3 regions of the Ralstonia sp. OTU4908 genome follow, and region 1 is predicted to be linked to each of the others. Evidence: predicted binding sites of a transcription regulator. Region 1 holds the regulator's gene; each other region holds the start of a gene.
The links. Region 1 encodes NrdR, which represses ribonucleotide reductase genes. Its sites were predicted from a motif close to CACNANATNTNGTG; they were not measured.
Positions count from the first base shown of each region.

Region 2: AAHM38_RS08940 (ribonucleoside triphosphate reductase) is a predicted target of NrdR. The motif match lies at 1,676-1,689, and genes of this name have one in related genera.
Region 3: AAHM38_RS21140 (ribonucleoside-diphosphate reductase subunit alpha) is a predicted target of NrdR. The motif match lies at 3,669-3,682, and genes of this name have one in related genera.

Region 1 covers NZ_JASATD010000025.1:33,454-39,285, forward strand. Annotated here, with positions in the region: gene AAHM38_RS18710 (pilus assembly protein) at 1-2,357, shown strand, start outside; gene AAHM38_RS18715 (type IV pilin protein) at 2,339-2,839, shown strand; gene nrdR (transcriptional regulator NrdR) at 2,874-3,338, opposite strand; gene glyA (serine hydroxymethyltransferase) at 3,473-4,720, opposite strand; ZMP/ZTP riboswitch at 4,854-4,983, opposite strand; gene ydfG (bifunctional NADP-dependent 3-hydroxy acid dehydrogenase/3-hydroxypropionate dehydrogenase YdfG) at 5,122-5,832, shown strand, end outside.
Region 2 covers NZ_JASATD010000007.1:155,022-160,853, forward strand. Annotated here, with positions in the region: gene AAHM38_RS08930 (dicarboxylate/amino acid:cation symporter) at 1-878, opposite strand, end outside; gene AAHM38_RS08935 (DHCW motif cupin fold protein) at 1,247-1,588, shown strand; gene AAHM38_RS08940 (ribonucleoside triphosphate reductase) at 1,725-3,788, shown strand; gene nrdD (anaerobic ribonucleoside-triphosphate reductase) at 3,785-3,961, shown strand; gene AAHM38_RS08950 (anaerobic ribonucleoside-triphosphate reductase activating protein) at 3,924-4,637, shown strand; gene AAHM38_RS08955 (Crp/Fnr family transcriptional regulator) at 4,642-5,319, shown strand; gene AAHM38_RS08960 (putative zinc-binding protein) at 5,340-5,729, opposite strand; gene ubiT (ubiquinone anaerobic biosynthesis accessory factor UbiT) at 5,743-5,832, opposite strand, start outside.
Region 3 covers NZ_JASATD010000036.1:5,255-11,086, forward strand. Annotated here, with positions in the region: gene AAHM38_RS21135 (ribonucleotide-diphosphate reductase subunit beta) at 1-379, opposite strand, end outside; gene AAHM38_RS21140 (ribonucleoside-diphosphate reductase subunit alpha) at 496-3,480, opposite strand; gene AAHM38_RS21145 (alkaline phosphatase family protein) at 4,133-5,832, shown strand, end outside.

The sequences.
Region 1 (5,832 bases):
TCACCGCGTCGAACGGGCCGCTGCCTGCGTCATTCCGCTTTGGTTTCTCAGCCGGTACCGGCGGTGGCAGCAACGTGCACGAAATCACCTGCTTCAAGGCGGCTCCGGTGGGGCAAGCCAACAGTTCAGCAGGTACCAACGTGCAGCAGTCGGCTCGCGTGGAAGCCGGGACGCAGGTGTATCTCGCCTACTATCATCCGACCAACTGGTGGGGGGAGTTGACCGCGCAGAACCTGGTGATGGACCCGACCACGGGCATTGTCTCCATCGCAACCAATGCCAACTGGAATGCCAGTTGCACCTTGACCGGCGGGGCATGCCCGGCCATCAGTTCTACGTCCACTGTGACAGCGCAAGCCCCTTCAGCGCGAAGCATTTTGACGTGGAATGGCACCAGCGGCATTCCGTTCCAGTGGTCGAACCTCACATCAGCGCAGAAGAATGTTTTGGACAGTAGTTCCGCGAGCAGCACCAGCAGCCCGCGTCAACTCTATCTGCGTGGAGATCGCAGCAAAGAGGTCGCCAGTGGCGGCGCCTTCCGCACCCGTACTGGCGTGATGGGCGACATCATGAACTCCAGCCCGACCTGGGTCGGAGCGCCATCGGCACCGTATACCGGACCTTGGGTGGATTCTCTTTATTCCTCGGCAACTCCGTCCGAGCCTGCCGGTAGCTATGCCCTCTTCAAGACCAATAATGCACAGCGGGCGAACGTTGTGTACGTTGGCGCAAATGACGGCATGCTGCATGGTTTCCGTGCAGGTGGTTACGATGCCAATGGCAATTTCACTACGGCGACGACGCCGAACGACGGGAAGGAAGTTCTTGCCTACATGCCGGCAGCGGCCCTGAACACCATCTACAACACCAACGGCAAACTGGATTTCAGCTCCCCTTCGTATGCGCACAATCTGTATGTGGATGCGACTCCCGGGACAGGCGAGCTCTACTACAAAAATGCCTGGCATACGTGGCTGGTCGGTGGGCTGGGTGGTGGTGGCAACGCCTCCGGCGCGATTGCGGACAACACGAGCGTAGGCACGGGCGCTCTTTATGCCCTCGATATCACTAATCCCGCCAACTTCAGTGAGGGCAACGCCAGCTCGCTAGTTATCGGCGAATGGTCGTCCGCCAATCTCAAGTGCACCAACGTCGCCGGTTGTGCCAGCTATCTTGGTAACACCTACGGTACCCCAGTGATCCGCCGTCTTCACAATGGCAATTGGGCGGTGCTATTCGGAAATGGACTGAATAGCTCAAGCGGTGGTGCAGGTCTGTACATCATGCTGGTGGCAAGCGATGGAACCACATCCTTCTACTACCTCGACACGGGCTACGGCCCGAGCAAGGATCCTCTGAAAGCCAACAATAAGAACGGTATCGCCTATGTAACGCCAGCGGATCTTGATGGCGATCACATTACCGACTATGTGTACGCAGGCGATGCGTTCGGCAACGTCTGGCGTTTCGATCTGACGTCGCAGAATCCAGCATCCTGGAGCGTTTCCAGCGCGCCAATGTTCTCAACGCCGGCTGGTCAACCGATCACCAGCAAGGTGGCGGTTGCAGCCATCCCGGGTAGCGGCACAGGAGCGCCGCGTGTGCTCGTCAGCTTCGGCACCGGTCAGGCGTTCCCCGTAACGCAGACCAGCGCAGCCGCCTATTCCAGCAACACTGCACAGTCCCTGTATGGTGTCTGGGACTGGAACATGAACGCTTGGAACGCGATCGCACCGGCGGCTGCGGTCTATGCAACCCTGACCGGCCCGCAGACGGTGACTGCGTCGACCCTGCAGACGCAGAGCATTACCAACACGTCCGTCAGTTCGGGCACGATGCCGTCCTACCGGACTGTGAGCAACAACAAGGTGTGTTGGGTGGGTTCGACAGCGTGTGGCACTAGCAGTACTGCCAATACCCAGTTCGGCTGGAAGCTCGCGCTGCCCAGCACCACCACGGGCTCTGGTTCGAGTGCGGTTACCAACTATGAACAGGTGGTCTATAACCCAACGCTCGCCTATGGCATGTTCATTGTCAACACGACGGTGCCTGGCACGCAACAGGTTTTGTCCTGTACCTCGACGCCTGCGTCTGGCTACACCATGGCCATCTCTGTCGCATCGGGTGGGGCGGGCACCGCGTCGTTCTTCGGTGACAACAACAATAACTTCCCGACACTCAACGGCGGCATTGTCAGCGGTATCGGTTTGAGTGGTACCGGCACACCGTCTATCGTGACCGCCAACAAGCTGCCGTATCTGGTGCAGCAGACAGTGAACGGCACGGGTACGGTCAACCAGATCAACCCGAGCGCCGCCGGTGTTGGCTCGCGCATGACTTGGACCAAGCTGCGCTGATCATGAGTCGAAATACAACTTCTACCCTGTCACGTGGCGAAAGCGGTTTCTCGTTGATGGAGCTGATGATCACGGTAGCGATCATCGCCATCCTGGCCCGCATCGCCTATCCGTCGTACCAGCAATACATCCTCAAATCGCACCGGGCAGATGCGAAGACCGCACTGCTGGATTTGGCAGTGCGCCAAGAGCGGTTTTTTACACTGCAGAATAACTATGCAGCGTCGCCCGCTTCGCTGGGCTATGCGGCGGCGAGCTTTCCGTTCGCCATTCAGTCTGGCACGCAGTCGTACTATCAGCTGAATGTTGCGGTAACGGGCACGGCCGGCGCGAGTGGTGCTGCAGCGCCTGGCTATTCCGCTTCCGCTGTGCCGGTCAGTCCGCAGACGGCCGATGCATGTGGGACATACACCATCAACCAACTCGGCGTACAAAGCAACGCAAACATGGCTGCGGGTACCACGTCAGCGCAGTGTTGGTAACAGGAAACAAGAAAGGGCCCGTCGGGGCCCTTTTTCATTTCCGCACATTCGTCGCCGCAACCTCATCCAGCACGTCCCGAAACTCAGCCAGATCCTCAAAACTCCGATACACCGACGCAAACCGGATGTACCCGATCTTGTCCAGCCGCTTGAGTTCGCGCATCACCAGCTCGCCCACGCGATCGCTGCCGATTTCCTTCTCGCCGTGGCTGAGGAGTTTTTCTTCGATGCGGGCGATGGCCTCGTCGATGGCCTCGGCGGAAACGGGGCGCTTGCGCAGCGCCAGGCGCATGGAATCCTTGACCTTGTTGCGGTCGTAGTCGACACGGCTGCCGTTCTTTTTGACGACGGCGGGGAAGAACAGCTCGATGCGTTCGTAGGTGGTGAAGCGGCGGTCGCAGGATTCGCAACGACGGCGGCGGCGCACGGTGTCGCCTTCTTCCGACATGCGGGTATCAATGACCTGGGTGGCCGCGTGGCCGCAAAAGGGGCATTTCATGCCGGTGGTCTCCTCGGCAACCTCAAAGAACGCACTGCGCTAAAAGAACAACGCCGCGATGGCCCCTCATTCAATTCGGGGCGCATCGCGGCAGGGTACTACGTGGCCGGAAGATCCGGCCATCGGCGGATGCCTCAGCCGTAGACCGGGAACTGCTTGGTCAGCTCAGCCACCTTGGCGCGCACGGCGGCGATGTTGGCCTCGTCGTGCGGGTTGTCCAGCACATCGGCGATCAGGTGGGCGACCTTCACGGCCTCGGCTTCCTTGAAGCCACGCGTGGTCATGGCGGGCGAACCCAGGCGCACGCCCGACGTCACGAACGGCTTTTCCGGGTCATTCGGAATGGCGTTCTTGTTGACCGTGATGTGTGCATCACCCAGTACCTTTTCGGCTTCCTTGCCGGTGATCTTCTTGGCGCGCAGGTCGACCAGCATCACGTGGCTTTCGGTGCGGCCGGAGACGATACGCAGGCCGCGGGCCATCAGCGTTTCGGCCATGGCTGCCGCGTTCTTCACCACCTGTTGCTGGTAAGCCTTGAACTCGGGCGACAGTGCTTCCTTGAACGCCACCGCCTTGCCAGCAATCACGTGCATCAGCGGGCCGCCCTGGATACCCGGGAAGATCGCCGAGTTGATGGCCTTCTCGTGTTCGGCCTTCATCAGGATCACGCCGCCGCGCGGGCCGCGCAGGCTCTTGTGCGTGGTGGTCGTTACAAAGTCAGCGTGCGGCACCGGGTTCGGGTACACACCGGCGGCGATCAGGCCGGCGTAGTGGGCCATGTCCACCATAAAGTACGCACCAATCGACTTGGCGATCTTGCCGATGCGCTCGAAATCGATGCGCAGCGCAAATGCCGATGCGCCGGCGATGATCAGCTTCGGCTTCTTCTCTTGTGCCAGGGCTTCCAGCGCGTCGTAATCGATGTCTTCCTGAGCGTTCAGGCCGTAGCTGACCACGTTGAACCACTTGCCGCTCATGTTGAGCGCCATGCCGTGCGTCAGATGGCCGCCTTCAGCCAGGCTCATGCCCATGATCGTGTCACCCGGCTTGAGCACGGCGAAGAACACGCCCTGGTTGGCCTGCGAGCCCGAGTTCGGCTGCACGTTAGCGGCTTCGGCCCCAAAGAGCTGCTTCACGCGGTCGATGGCGAGCTGTTCCACCACGTCCACGTATTCGCAACCGCCGTAGTAACGCTTGCCGGGGTAGCCCTCGGCGTACTTGTTGGTCAGTTGCGAGCCCTGCGCGGCCATCACGGCCGGGGACGTGTAGTTCTCGGAGGCAATCAACTCGATGTGGTCTTCCTGACGCTGATTTTCCTTCTGGATGGCGGCAAAGATTTCGGGATCGATCTGGTCGATCGTATAGCGGCTGCGTTCGAACATGGCGAGTGTCTGGTCTGAAACGAAACGGAAATGGCAGAGATCGGGCGAGGCGTGGGGAAACATGCGCGCGGCTTGAACGACTGCGCTCGGCGTTGGCCGATTGCAGAGGTGTCCGAGTCACCCTGTGCTTCCCATTCGCTGCCCAGGCGAGCGGCAGGCGCCGTTGTGCATGACGCCAGAAACCTTGCGCTTCCTCGTGGTCGCTGCCCACATGTCGAAGCCGCTCAAAGCAGCTTCAGGATTCGCCAGTCGCGCAAGGTGGAATGGTTGTTCGCGAGTGTACGACAGCCCCATGGCCGCCGCAAGAAGCGGGCGTGCAGACACGCACATTGCGGTGCAATAGGGCACAAGGCTTCAGGTAAACTCTGACCTTTCGCATTTTCAGGTCCGGAGACACTTCCATGATCGTATTCGTGACCGGCGCAACGGCCGGGTTCGGCGCTGCCATCGCGCGGCGTTTCGTGCGAGAAGGCCATCGTGTGATCGCGGCAGGCCGCCGCCAGGACCGCCTCGACGCGCTCAAGGCCGAATTGGGCGACGCCGTGCTGCCGTTCGTGCTGGACGTGCTGGATGCCGACGCCGTTGCGGCCTTGCCGGGCTCCCTGCCCGAGGGTTGGCGCGAAGTCGATGTCCTGGTGAACAACGCCGGCCTGGCACTGGGCCTGGAACCCGCCCAGCGTGCCGACCTGACCGATTGGGACCGCATGATCGGCACCAACTGCTCCGGGCTCGTGCATATGACGCGTGCGCTACTTCCCGCCATGGTGGAGCGCAATCGTGGTCACATCATCAACATTGGCTCGATCGCGGGGACATATCCGTATCCGGGCGGCAACGTGTATGGCGCCACCAAGGCGTTCGTCCGCCAGTTTTCGTTGAACTTGCGGGCAGACCTGACCGGCACGCGCGTACGCGTATCGAACGTCGAGCCAGGGCTGTGCTCCGGCACGGAGTTTTCCAACGTGCGTTTCAAGGGCGACGATGCCCGTGTGGAGAAGGTTTACGAAGGCACGGAAGCCCTCACCGCCGACGACATCGCCGAAGCGGTCTACTGGATGGCGGCGCTGCCGGCGCACTTCAATGTCAACGCGATGGAGCTGATGCCCGTTTGC
Region 2 (5,832 bases), on a different contig from region 1:
ATGCGCTTGGGCACGCCAAACCGGTCCAGCGCCTCGATCGTCTTCGGGTAAGCGGATTCGCTGCTTGCGGTGGCGAACGCCAGCAGCGTCGGCTCGCGAATCAGCCCCAGCAGACGGCCCAGCGAGCGGCCCAGCAGCACATAGCCCACCAGGAACAGGATCGCCCACAGCAGTGCCAGGCCCAGGTAGAACTCGCCGATCAGCTTGCCGTAGGTCCACAGCACGCCCACGCCTTCCACCGTGATCGCAGCGGCCATGGCGGCAAATACGCCCAGCGGTGCAAAGCGCATCACGTAGTCGGTAATGCGGAACATCAGCTTGGTCAGTTCTTCCAGGCCACGGCCGATCACACTGTCCATCGGATTCTTCATCGTCGACAGCGCGGCGCCGAAGAACAGCGAGAACACCAAGATCTGCAGGATTTCGTTGGTGGCCATGGCCTCCACGATGCTGCGCGGAAACACGTGCGTGATGAAGGCCTTGAGGGTGAAGTCACCCGTCTTCAGGCCCGACGTGGCCGACACATCCGGCAGCGCCAGGTTCATGTGCACACCCGGCTGGAAGAAGTTGACCAGCAGCATGCCCAGCGCCAGCGACGTGGCCGACGCGCACACAAACCAGATCATCGCGCGCAGGCCCACGCGGCCCACCGAACGCCCGCCGCTCATGCTCGCCAGGCCCGTCACCAGGGTCGAGAACACCAGCGGCGCGATGATCATCTTGATCATGCGCAGGAAGATGTCGGTGATGATGCTGAAGTACGAAGCGATGTCCTTGGCCGCCGCAGCGTCCTTGGCGTATTCGTGGCAACCCCAGCCGACGGCAATGCCCAGCAGCATTGCCAGCCCAATGTGGGAGGTCAGACGTTTGGTGTTCAAGACTTTCTCCAAGGAATACCGTGGCCGGAAGGCGGCGCGCGGCAGACGCAGATCTCATGGGGCCAAGGGCCGGCCCAAGTTCGTCATGCTTTGTAAAAAGCGACGATATTAGAGAAGCGCATGGCGATCGTTATGTCGATGTTGCATAGCATCATGCAATTTCTGCATACATTGATATGGCGCCGTTGACACCCTGCTGCAATGCCGCATGAGCACTGGAATTGGCCAGTGCGAAGCGGATTATTGAGCGACACGCAATGCCGTCGGGGCATACCAACAAGCGCTGTTTCGAGCACATGAAAAGCGACGCCTGTACCACGTATGCCGCTGATACCATCATGGGCTTATGTCACCACCGGAGCCCTGCAATGAAAATGGCGCCCTTCGCCTTCGGCACAACCGACTGGTCTACCGTTGAACCTACCGAACATGCCGGCGAAACCGGCATGGCGATCTGGCGCACGCGCTACTTTGGCGACGAGTCGGACCGCATCCGCGTGCGCATGGTGGAGTACACGCCTGGCTACCTGGCCGACCATTGGTGCAAGAAGGGCCACATCCTGTTCTGCCTTGACGGCGAACTGGAAACCACACTGGAAGACGGCCGCACGTTCACGCTCACGCCCGGTATGAGCTATCAGGTGGGCGACGATGCCGAAGCCCATCAGTCGACCACCAAAAAGGGCGCTCGACTACTCATCGTTGACTGACCGGGACACCCGGCTTGCGCATCGGCCCCGGCCCGGGTTGACCGGGGTCAAGCGATTCAAAGATCCAGGTCTTTAAGGCTCACAGACCACAATATGTAGTGCTAGTCTGACTCCATACCACTATATGGAGTACCTCATGACGGGCACACAGGTCACTGGGCAAGTCACCAAGCGCGACGGTTCATTGGCGCCGTTCGATGCGCAGAAGATTCGACAGGCCATCGCCGCAGCCGGCCAGGCCACCGGCGAATTCGACACCATCGAGGCGCAGCACCTGACCTCAGGCGTGGTTGCACATCTTGCGCCGCTCCCCTGCCCAGGTATCGAAATCATCCAGAACTGCGTGGAAGAGGTGCTGGTGGACGCCGGCTATTGGCGCACCGCGCGCGCCTACATCGTCTACCGCGAACAGCACGCCCGGCTGCGTTCGCTCAAGCACACGCTGGTCGATGTCGAAAGCACGATGGAGGAGTACCTCGAGCAGCGCGACTGGCGCGTCAACGCCAACGCCAATCAGGGCTACAGCCTGGGCGGCCTGATCCTGAACGTGGCGGGCAAGGTCACGGCCAACTACTGGCTTTCGCACGTCTACAGCCCCGAAGCGGGCACGGCGCACCGCGAGGGCGACCTCCACATCCACGATCTCGACATGCTCTCGGGCTACTGCGCAGGCTGGTCGTTGCGGCAGTTGCTGACGGAGGGATTCAACGGCGTGCCGGGCAAGGTGGAGGCAACGCCGCCGCGGCATATGTCCGCAGCCATCGGGCAGATCGTCAACTTTCTGGGCACGCTGCAGAACGAGTGGGCCGGCGCGCAGGCGTTCAGTTCGTTCGATACCTACATGGCGCCGTTCATCCGCCGCGACGCGATGTCGTATGCCGCGGTCAAGCAGTCCATGCAGGAACTGATCTACAACCTGAACGTACCCAGCCGCTGGGGCACGCAAACGCCGTTCACCAACCTCACGTTCGACTGGACTTGTCCGGCCGACCTGCGCGAACAGGTTCCTTACATCGGCGGCGAAGAGATGCCCTTCACCTACGGCGATCTCCAGCCCGAGATGGACATGATCAACCGCGCGTACATCGAGGTCATGATGGCCGGCGATGCGAAAGACCGCGCGTTCACGTTCCCGATACCGACCTACAACATCACGTCGGACTTCGATTGGGAGCACCCAAACACCACGTTGCTGTTCGAGATGACGGCGCGCTACGGGCTGCCCTACTTTCAGAACTTCCTCAACTCCGACCTGGAGCCGCACATGGTGCGCTCGATGTGCTGCCGCCTGCAGCTTGACCTGCGCGAACTGCTCAAGCGCGGCAACGGGTTGTTTGGCTCGGCTGAGCAGACCGGGTCCATCGGCGTCGTGACCGTCAACTGCGCACGACTGGGGTATCTCTACGCGGAAGATGAGGCAGCGCTGCTGGCGCGGCTGGACACGCTGCTCGCCCTCGGCCGCGATGTGCTGGAGGTCAAGCGCAAGTTCGTGCAGCGGCTGATCGATCAGGGGCTGTATCCATACACGCGCCGCTACCTGGGCACGCTGCGCAACCACTTCAGTACGCTGGGCGTGAACGGCATCAACGAAATGGTGCGCAACTTCACACACGATGCCGACGACATCACCACGCCATTCGGCCATGCCATGGCGGTGCGCCTGCTCGACCACGTACGTCAGCGCATGACGGAATTCCAGGAGGCGACCGGGCACCTGTACAACCTCGAAGCCACACCCGCAGAGGGCACCACCTACCGCTTCGCCCGCGAAGACCGCAAGCGCTGGCCTGGCATCCTGCAGGCCGGTACGACCGCGCAGCCGTATTACACCAACTCAAGCCAGTTGCCCGTCGGCTACACCGACGACCCGTTTGAAGCGCTGGCGCGCCAGGAAGCACTGCAGAGCAAGTACACGGGCGGCACGGTCCTGCACCTGTACATGAACGAAGCGATCTCATCGCCGCAGGCATGCAAGGAACTCGTGCGCCGCGCGCTGGCCAACTTCCGCCTGCCGTACATCACCATCACCCCGACGTTTTCGATCTGCCCGAAACACGGCTATCTGTCCGGCCATCACACGTTCTGTCCGAAATGCGATGCAGATCTGCTGGCCCAGCAGCCCCACGGCAAGTGCGGCTGCACAGCGGCAGGCACCCCAGGTTCTTCCACCCACCTCCATCACGAAGGAGCCTCCGTATGACCACCGTTGCACAAACCACCAACCGCACCGTTGCACTCGACGACAGCCAGCGCACGCGCTGCGAAGTCTGGACCCGCGTGATGGGCTATCACCGGCCCGTCAGCTCATTCAATATCGGCAAGCAAGGGGAATTCCGTGAACGCCGCTTCTTCGTTGAAGACCGCGCCCGCTGAGCCGCCACACTGCCCGCCGCCGGCCATCGGCGGCCTGGCACCTTTTTCCAGCGTCGACTGGCCCGGGCAGCTTGCGGCGGTGGTGTTCGTGGCCGGCTGCCCGTGGCGCTGTCATTACTGCCACAACCCGCACTTGCAGACCCGGACACGCACGCTGGATTGGAACGACGTCTTCGCCTTTCTGCAGCGTCGCACGGGCCTGCTCGATGCGGTGGTCTTCTCGGGCGGTGAACCGCTGAGCGAGCCGCACCTGCCGCAACTGATACGCGACGTGCGGGCGCTCGGCTACAAGATTGGCCTGCACACCGGCGGCATCTATCCGGCGCGCCTGACCGACGTACTGCCGCAGCTGGACTGGGTGGGGCTCGACATCAAGACCAGCGCACCGCACTACGATGCGCTCACGGGCCGCCGCGGCAGCGCAGCGCCGGTCGATGCGTGCCTGGATCTTCTGCTGCAGAACGGCGGCGCATTCGAATGCCGCACCACATGGCACCCCGACTGGTTGCCGGAACCGCAACTTCTTGCGCTGGCGCAAAACCTCAGCCGGCGCGGCGTGAAACACTACGCACTACAAGCCTACCGAAGTGCCCCCGGAACCCCGGCCATCACGCTGCCCAGCGAGGGCACCCAGCGCGCATTGGCTGCCAGCTTTTCTTCTTTCTGTTGCCGGTGACACCATGCAAGACCCCCTCAATGTGGGCGATCTGCTCAAGCACAGCCCGCTGTTCCTGGACTTCGACAACGATGACATTGCCTTGCTCGCGCGCGACAGCCACGCAGTGCGCGTGTCGCGGCACGACTTCGCGTTTCGCCGTGGCGACCACGCCGATGGCTTCTTTGTCGTGGTGGTCGGTGCGATCAAACTCGTATTGCCGGGGGCGCACGGCCAATGCAAGGTCATCGAGTTCTTCGGGCCCGGCGAGTGCTTTGGCGAGCCCTTCATGTTTCTGAACCGCCCCTACGCGGCAGATGCGCAAGCCATGGAAGACAGCCTGCTTGTCTGGATCGGTAAGCGCGCCGTCGACGATGCACTCCACGTGCATCCGCGCCTGGCGCGGCAGATGTTGACGGGGCTGTCCACCCGCCTGCACACGCTGATGTGCGACATCGAAACCGTGAACCTGCAAAGCGCCAATGAACGGCTGATCGGGTATTTGCTCTCGCTGCCGCGCAAGTTTGATCGCACGCGGTTTCCATGCAGCAAGAGTCTGGTCGCGTCCAAGCTCGGGCTGGCACCGGCCACGCTTTCCCGCACGCTGCGACAGTTGATTCGCGACGGGTTGATCCGCGTGGAAGGCCGCGAGGTCGTGATCCAAAACACCACGGCGTTGCAGCGTCAGCTCATGGCGGGATAGCAGTAGAAGCTCGACGCAGGTCAATCGCCTGCGGTGTCGGGCCGATGCTTGAGCGTGTTGACGGCATCATCCACCAGCGCGGCGGCAGCACTCAATTCATCGTCGCTGCAATCAGCGTGATAACGCTTCTTGGCGCCGCACTGGTTGAGCACGAGGTGAACGTCCGGTGCCACGCCCACCGTTGCCAGACAGGCCTTGACGCACGCCAGTGCACAACCGTCGAGCGCGAGAATAGGCCGTCCGCTGCGTGCTGTCTTGACGAGCGCGCGAACACCGCCGCCGACACCGCTGATACAAGACATCTCTGCCCTGCCTGCACGGTCCAAATCGACGGCCAGGCGGTTTGCCGCTTGCGCCACGCTCGAACAACCCGAGCAGGCGTAGACGAGGGGTAACGCACGTGATGACATGGCGCCCCTCTCCCTACCGCGATTGCCAGCGTGCAAGCCACGCCGGGCGTGCGGCCGCATCGAGCCAGTTCTTGACAATCAGCCCAAGCTCCGTTTCCCCCGC
Region 3 (5,832 bases), on a different contig from region 1:
CTTCGGTCAGACCGTTCGGGTCTTTCCACAAGGCGATGTCGCGCGACATGTTGATTTCCTGCGGCATCCAGTGGTTAGCGCAGCCGGCCAGGTACTTTTCCCAGGCCCACTTGTACTTGAACGGCACCAACTGGTTGACGTCGGTCGCGCCGTTGATGACGCGCTTGTCGGCGGCATTTACGCGGCGGTTGTTCTGTGCGGCAGCGGCGTTCGGATTGTTGCCGAGGATGCCCGTGCCGGCGGCCTGCGTGGCCGACGGGGGCAGCACGCCACCCTGGTCGGCGGTGGCCGTTTGCAGTTGCGGCTGCGGTTGATACACCGGCTGCGGTGCAGCCGAAGGTTGTGCGGCAGGTTTGACGTCGTCGTCCCAGCTCAGCATATGTGTTTCTCCTGATTCTTTGCTCGTCGCTCCCGCTCTTTCGGAGCGCGAGTCCAGTGTCGTGCAGATCCGGGCGCCCCAGCTTGCGCGGGAGCAACCTCAGACACTGTTTTGACTTATTGGCAGGCTTCGCATTCCTCGAAACCGGGGTCGCCCGGGCGCATCGTGCACACGGCGCCTTCGGCTTCCGGCATGGCCTGGGCGGTGGCAGCAGCGGCGTCCAGTGCGCTGGTCGGCGCGGCTGAAGTCACGCCGGACGCACCTGCAGCCGACACACCACCCACATCGCTACCCGACGACACCGCATTCAGCGTGCCGCGCGACACGGTCGACTTCTCGACGTGCGTGGCGCCGATCGTGCGCAGGTAATACGTGGTCTTCAGGCCACGCAACCACGCCAGCTTGTACGTGTCGTCCAGCTTCTTGCCCGATGCGCCGGCCATGTAGATGTTCAGCGACTGGGCCTGATCGATCCACTTCTGGCGACGCGATGCCGCTTCCACCAGCCATTGCGGTTCCACTTCGAAGGCCGTGGCGTACAGGTCGCGCAGGTCTTGCGGGATGCGGTCGATGCGGGCCAGCGAGCCGTCGAAGTACTTCAGGTCGGCGACCATCACTTCGTCCCACAGGCCGCGTGCCTTCAGGTCGCGCACCAGGTAGTCGTTGACCACCGTAAATTCGCCCGACAGGTTCGACTTGACGTACAGGTTCTGGTACGTCGGCTCGATACAGGCCGACACGCCGATGATGTTGGAGATCGTTGCCGTCGGGGCGATCGCCACGCAGTTCGAGTTGCGCATGCCGTACTGCTTGATGCGGCCGCGCAGGCTGTCCCAGTCCATCGTCGACGACATGTCGGCTTCCAGGTAGCCGCCGCGCTCTTCGGCCAGCAGCTTGAGCGAGTCTTGCGGCAGGATGCCGCGATCCCACAGCGAGCCCTTGTAGCTGCTGTAGCGGCCGCGCTCTTCAGCAAGCTCGGTCGACGCCCAGTAGGCGTAGTAGCACACGGCTTCCATCGAGGTGTCGGCAAACTGCACCGCTGCCTCGCTGGCGTACGGCACGCGCAGTACGTGCAGCGCGTCCTGGAAGCCCATGATGCCCATGCCGACCGGACGGTGGCGCAGGTTCGAATCACGCGCCTTCTTGACGGCGTAGTAGTTGATGTCGATGACGTTGTCGAGCATGCGCATGGCCGTGCGCACGGTCTTCTTCAGTTTCTCGTGATCGAGCACCACGCTGCCGTCGGCCTGCTTGACCAGGTGGGCAACCAGGTTGACCGAACCCAGGTTGCACACGGCGATTTCGCTGTCGTTGGTGTTCAGCGTGATTTCCGTGCACAGGTTGGAGCTGTGCACCACGCCCACGTGCTGCTGCGGGCTGCGGATGTTGCACGGATCCTTGAACGTGATCCACGGGTGGCCGGTTTCGAACAGCATGCCCAGCATCTTGCGCCACAGTTGCAGCGCCGGCATCTTCTTGAAGAGCTTGATCTCGCCGCGCGCGACCTTGTCTTCGTAGGCCAGGTAGGCCTGTTCGAATGCCTTGCCGACCTTGTCGTGCAGGTCCGGGCAGGTGGACGGCGAGAACAGCGTCCACTCGCCACCTTCCATCACGCGCTTCATGAACAGGTCCGGAATCCAGTTGGCCGTGTTCATGTCGTGCGTGCGACGGCGGTCGTCGCCCGTGTTCTTGCGCAGCTCCAGGAATTCTTCGATGTCCAGGTGCCACGTTTCCAGGTACGCGCAGACGGCGCCCTTGCGCTTGCCGCCCTGGTTCACGGCCACGGCCGTGTCGTTGACCACCTTCAGGAACGGCACCACGCCTTGGCTCTTGCCGTTCGTACCCTTGATGTGCGAGCCAAGTGCGCGCACGTTGGTCCAGTCGTTGCCCAGGCCGCCGGCAAACTTCGACAGCAACGCGTTTTCCTTCAGCGCTTCGTAAATGCCGTCCAGATCGTCCGACACGGTGGTCAGGTAGCACGACGACAGTTGCGAGCGGCGCGTGCCCGAGTTGAACAGCGTCGGCGTGCTCGACATGAAGTCGAACGACGACAGCAGCTGGTAGAACTCGATGGCGCGGGCTTCGCGGTCGATTTCGTTCAGCGCCAGGCCCATCGCCACACGCATGAAGAATGCCTGCGGCATCTCGATGCGGGTTTCGTTGATGTGCAGGAAGTAGCGGTCGTACAGCGTCTGCAGGCCGAGGTAGTTGAACTGGAAGTCGCGCGAGGCGTCCAGCGCCGCGCCCAGGCGGGCCAGGTCGAACTGGGCCAGCTTGTCGTCCAGCAGCTCGGCGTTGATGCCGCGCTTGATGAACTGCGGGAAGTAGTCGACGTAGCGCGTGCTCATTTCGGCTTGCGTGACTTCTTCGCCGAGGATTTCGCGGCGGATCGTGTGCAGCAGGATGCGCGCCGTGACCTGGCTGTACGCCGGGTCCTTTTCGATCAGGGTACGCGAGGCCAGGATGGCCGAGTCGTACACCTGCGTCATCGGCACGCCTTCATACAGGTTCTTGACCGTTTCCTTGAGGATCGGCTCCGGGTCCACCGCGTCGCCCAGGCCTTCGCAGGCCGAGACGATCACGTTGCGCAGCGCCACCATGTCCAGCGGGCGGCTGATGCCGCCGTCGGTCACGTTCAGGCCGATGAAGGCCGGTTGCTGCTGGGTTTCACCGGCTTGCGCGCGCTCCTGGGCGCGGCGCTCGCGGTACAGCACGTAGGCGCGGGCCACGTCGTGCTCGCCCGAGCGCATCAGGGCCAGTTCCACCTGATCCTGCACGTCTTCGATATGGAACGTGCCGCCGTTCGGGCGGCTGCGCAGCAGTGCGCGCACGACGTTCTGCGTTTGTTGGTCGACCAGCTCGCGCACACGCGCGGAAGCAGCACCCTGCCCGCCATTCACGGCGAGGAAAGCCTTGGTCATGGCCACGGCGATCTTCGAAGGCTCGAAGCTCACCACGGCGCCGTTGCGGCGAATGATCTTGTAGTCGGCAAGATTGACGCCGGAAGCGGTGCCGGGGGCCACGGCCGTGCCGCCAGCGCTTTGCGCAAATTGCGAAGGATTGGCGGTGCCGGAGTGGATTTCGGATTGGGCCGTCTGCATGTGGACTCCTGTTGAACCGTTCGTTTTATTGGCTCGCCGCTGGGTGGAAGACCCTTGGCGCACCCTTGCGCCATGCGGAGAAATGAGACGGAAAAGACCCTTGCCTTTTCTCAGCTCCCAAGCGTCGGCTTGACCTGCCGTACGCCCGCCCCCCGCGTGGCGCCGAAATAAGAATCCCGGGAGGCCACCACTATATGTAGTGTGTTACCCCGGGATTGGCCCTAAGTATAGTGGATCGATCAAACAAGACCAGTCTTGACAGATGGCGGCGAAGGGGGGTTTTCTCAACCCAAATGCAGTGCCGCAAACCCGCCACCCCAGGCAGCACAACGGGTCGGCGGCACTGACGTGCGGCGTCGCAATGACCGTCTCTTCAGAATAATTCTTTCTATCGACGCCGCAAGTTCAATAGACGTCACCTCATCTGCGGTAGGGGTATGTGTGCGGCGCACTGCACTGGTGCAGGCGTACTGCGGGCCGTGCCGACTTCGACCTTCCCCTCGCTCAAGAAATCCGAATAACGGCATCAGCATTCTTGCCGCGGCTGTCACCTGAGCGACAGGCCCCAACCCTACGCTTCGGTCGCATTGCAGGGAGCGCAATCACGGCGGCGACACACCGAGCGCCGCGCACAACGACCGAGGAAATCGACATGGCTTGGAATCACCCCGCCCGGCGCCTGCTGAGGGCCGCGCTGAGCACGACCGTGGCAGCGACGCTGGCGACCACATTGACCGCATGCGGCGGGGGCGACAGCGGCCCCGTCGCCAACCAGGGCAGCACGGACGCGCCCTCCGCCAGCGCCAGCAAGAAGGTGCTGATGGTCGGCGTGGACGGCGCCACCTATGCGCAGGTACAGAGTGCGCTCTTGCAGCACAGCCTGCCGAACCTGGGCGCGCTGGCGGTGATGCCGGCATCGACCGGCGGCACGCTCGGCACCACCACCGCCCAGCCACCGCTGGACACACCCAGCTGGGCCACCGTGCTGACCGGCGCCTGGCAAAACCGCCACGGCGTGACCGACGACACCGTCACCACCCTGGCCGCCCCAAGCGTGTTCAGCTACGCGCGCAGCGCCGCCAAGGCTGCCGGCACCACGCAACGGCTGGGCGCCGCCGTCAGCTCGGCCGCGCTGCCGGCGCTGCTCAAGGCGGATCAGCAAGCCGGCAATCTCGACACGCTGGTCGACTGCGCCCAGGTGGACACCTGCGTGACGCAGAACAGCGTGAAGCTCGTGCAGTCCGGCTACGACGTCGTCTTCGCGCAATACACCGCGCCGGCCGCCGCCGCGCTGGCCTCGGGCCTGCAAAGCGATGCGTACACCGCTGCGCTGGCCAACGTCGACCAGGCGCTCGGCACGCTGCAGGCCGCCATCGCCCGGCGCCGCACCGCCAACCCGAACGAAGACTGGCTTGTCGTCGTCACCACCAGCCACGGGCTGGACGGCACAGGCGCCACCACGTCGGCGCCGACGCTGGAAAACCGCACCGCCTTCATCGCCCTGAACAAGCCGGTCAACGGCGTGCTCGGCAAGACCGGCATGGCGGCGCCCACGTCGGAAGCCACGCTGGCCGCGCTGCCGAGCGAGGCCGACATCGTGCCGACCGTCCTGGCGCAACTGAACGCCGCCGTACCGGCTACGGCGCATCAGCTCGACGGTGCAGCGCTCACGGCCAGTGCCGTCGGCGTGCGCAACATCCAGAGCACGGTCGGCGCGTACAACGCCTCGCTGGTGCTGAACTGGCAGAACCCGACCCCAGCCAGCGGCCCGATCACCGTGCTGCGCGACGGCAAGCCGGTCGCCACGCTGCCCGCCACGGCCACGCAGTACACCGACAGCAACATCGCTGCCGCCAGCGGCATTTACCGCATCAACTACACGCTGGTGCGCAACAACGTGCCGGTGTCGATGCTTGCGCAGATCGCCTACGTTGTGCCGACGCCGCTGGCCACCTCGCTCACCACCGGCCTGGCGGCGTATTACAGCTTCGATCCACTGCCCCCGACCGACCGTAAAGCGAATTCGACGATCGGCCCGTGGGTGGCCGGCACCGACGGCGGCTCTGCTGCGGCCGACCCGTTTGGCGGCACGGCCCTGTCGGTCGATTCGCGCATCGACGCCTACAAGCTCACGCAGAACGGCGCAGACATCGCACTGAGCCCGCAATTCACCATCGGTTTCTGGTTCAGGTCGGATTGCACACAGGGCAACGGCACCGGCGAGCCCATCCTCGCCAATAAGGACTACTACTCCGGCGCCAATGCGGGCATCGCCATCGGATTGTGGGGCGGCTGCGAAGTGCGCTTCAACCTCGGCAGCGGCGGCAAGCGCGACGACATCCAGGGCATGAA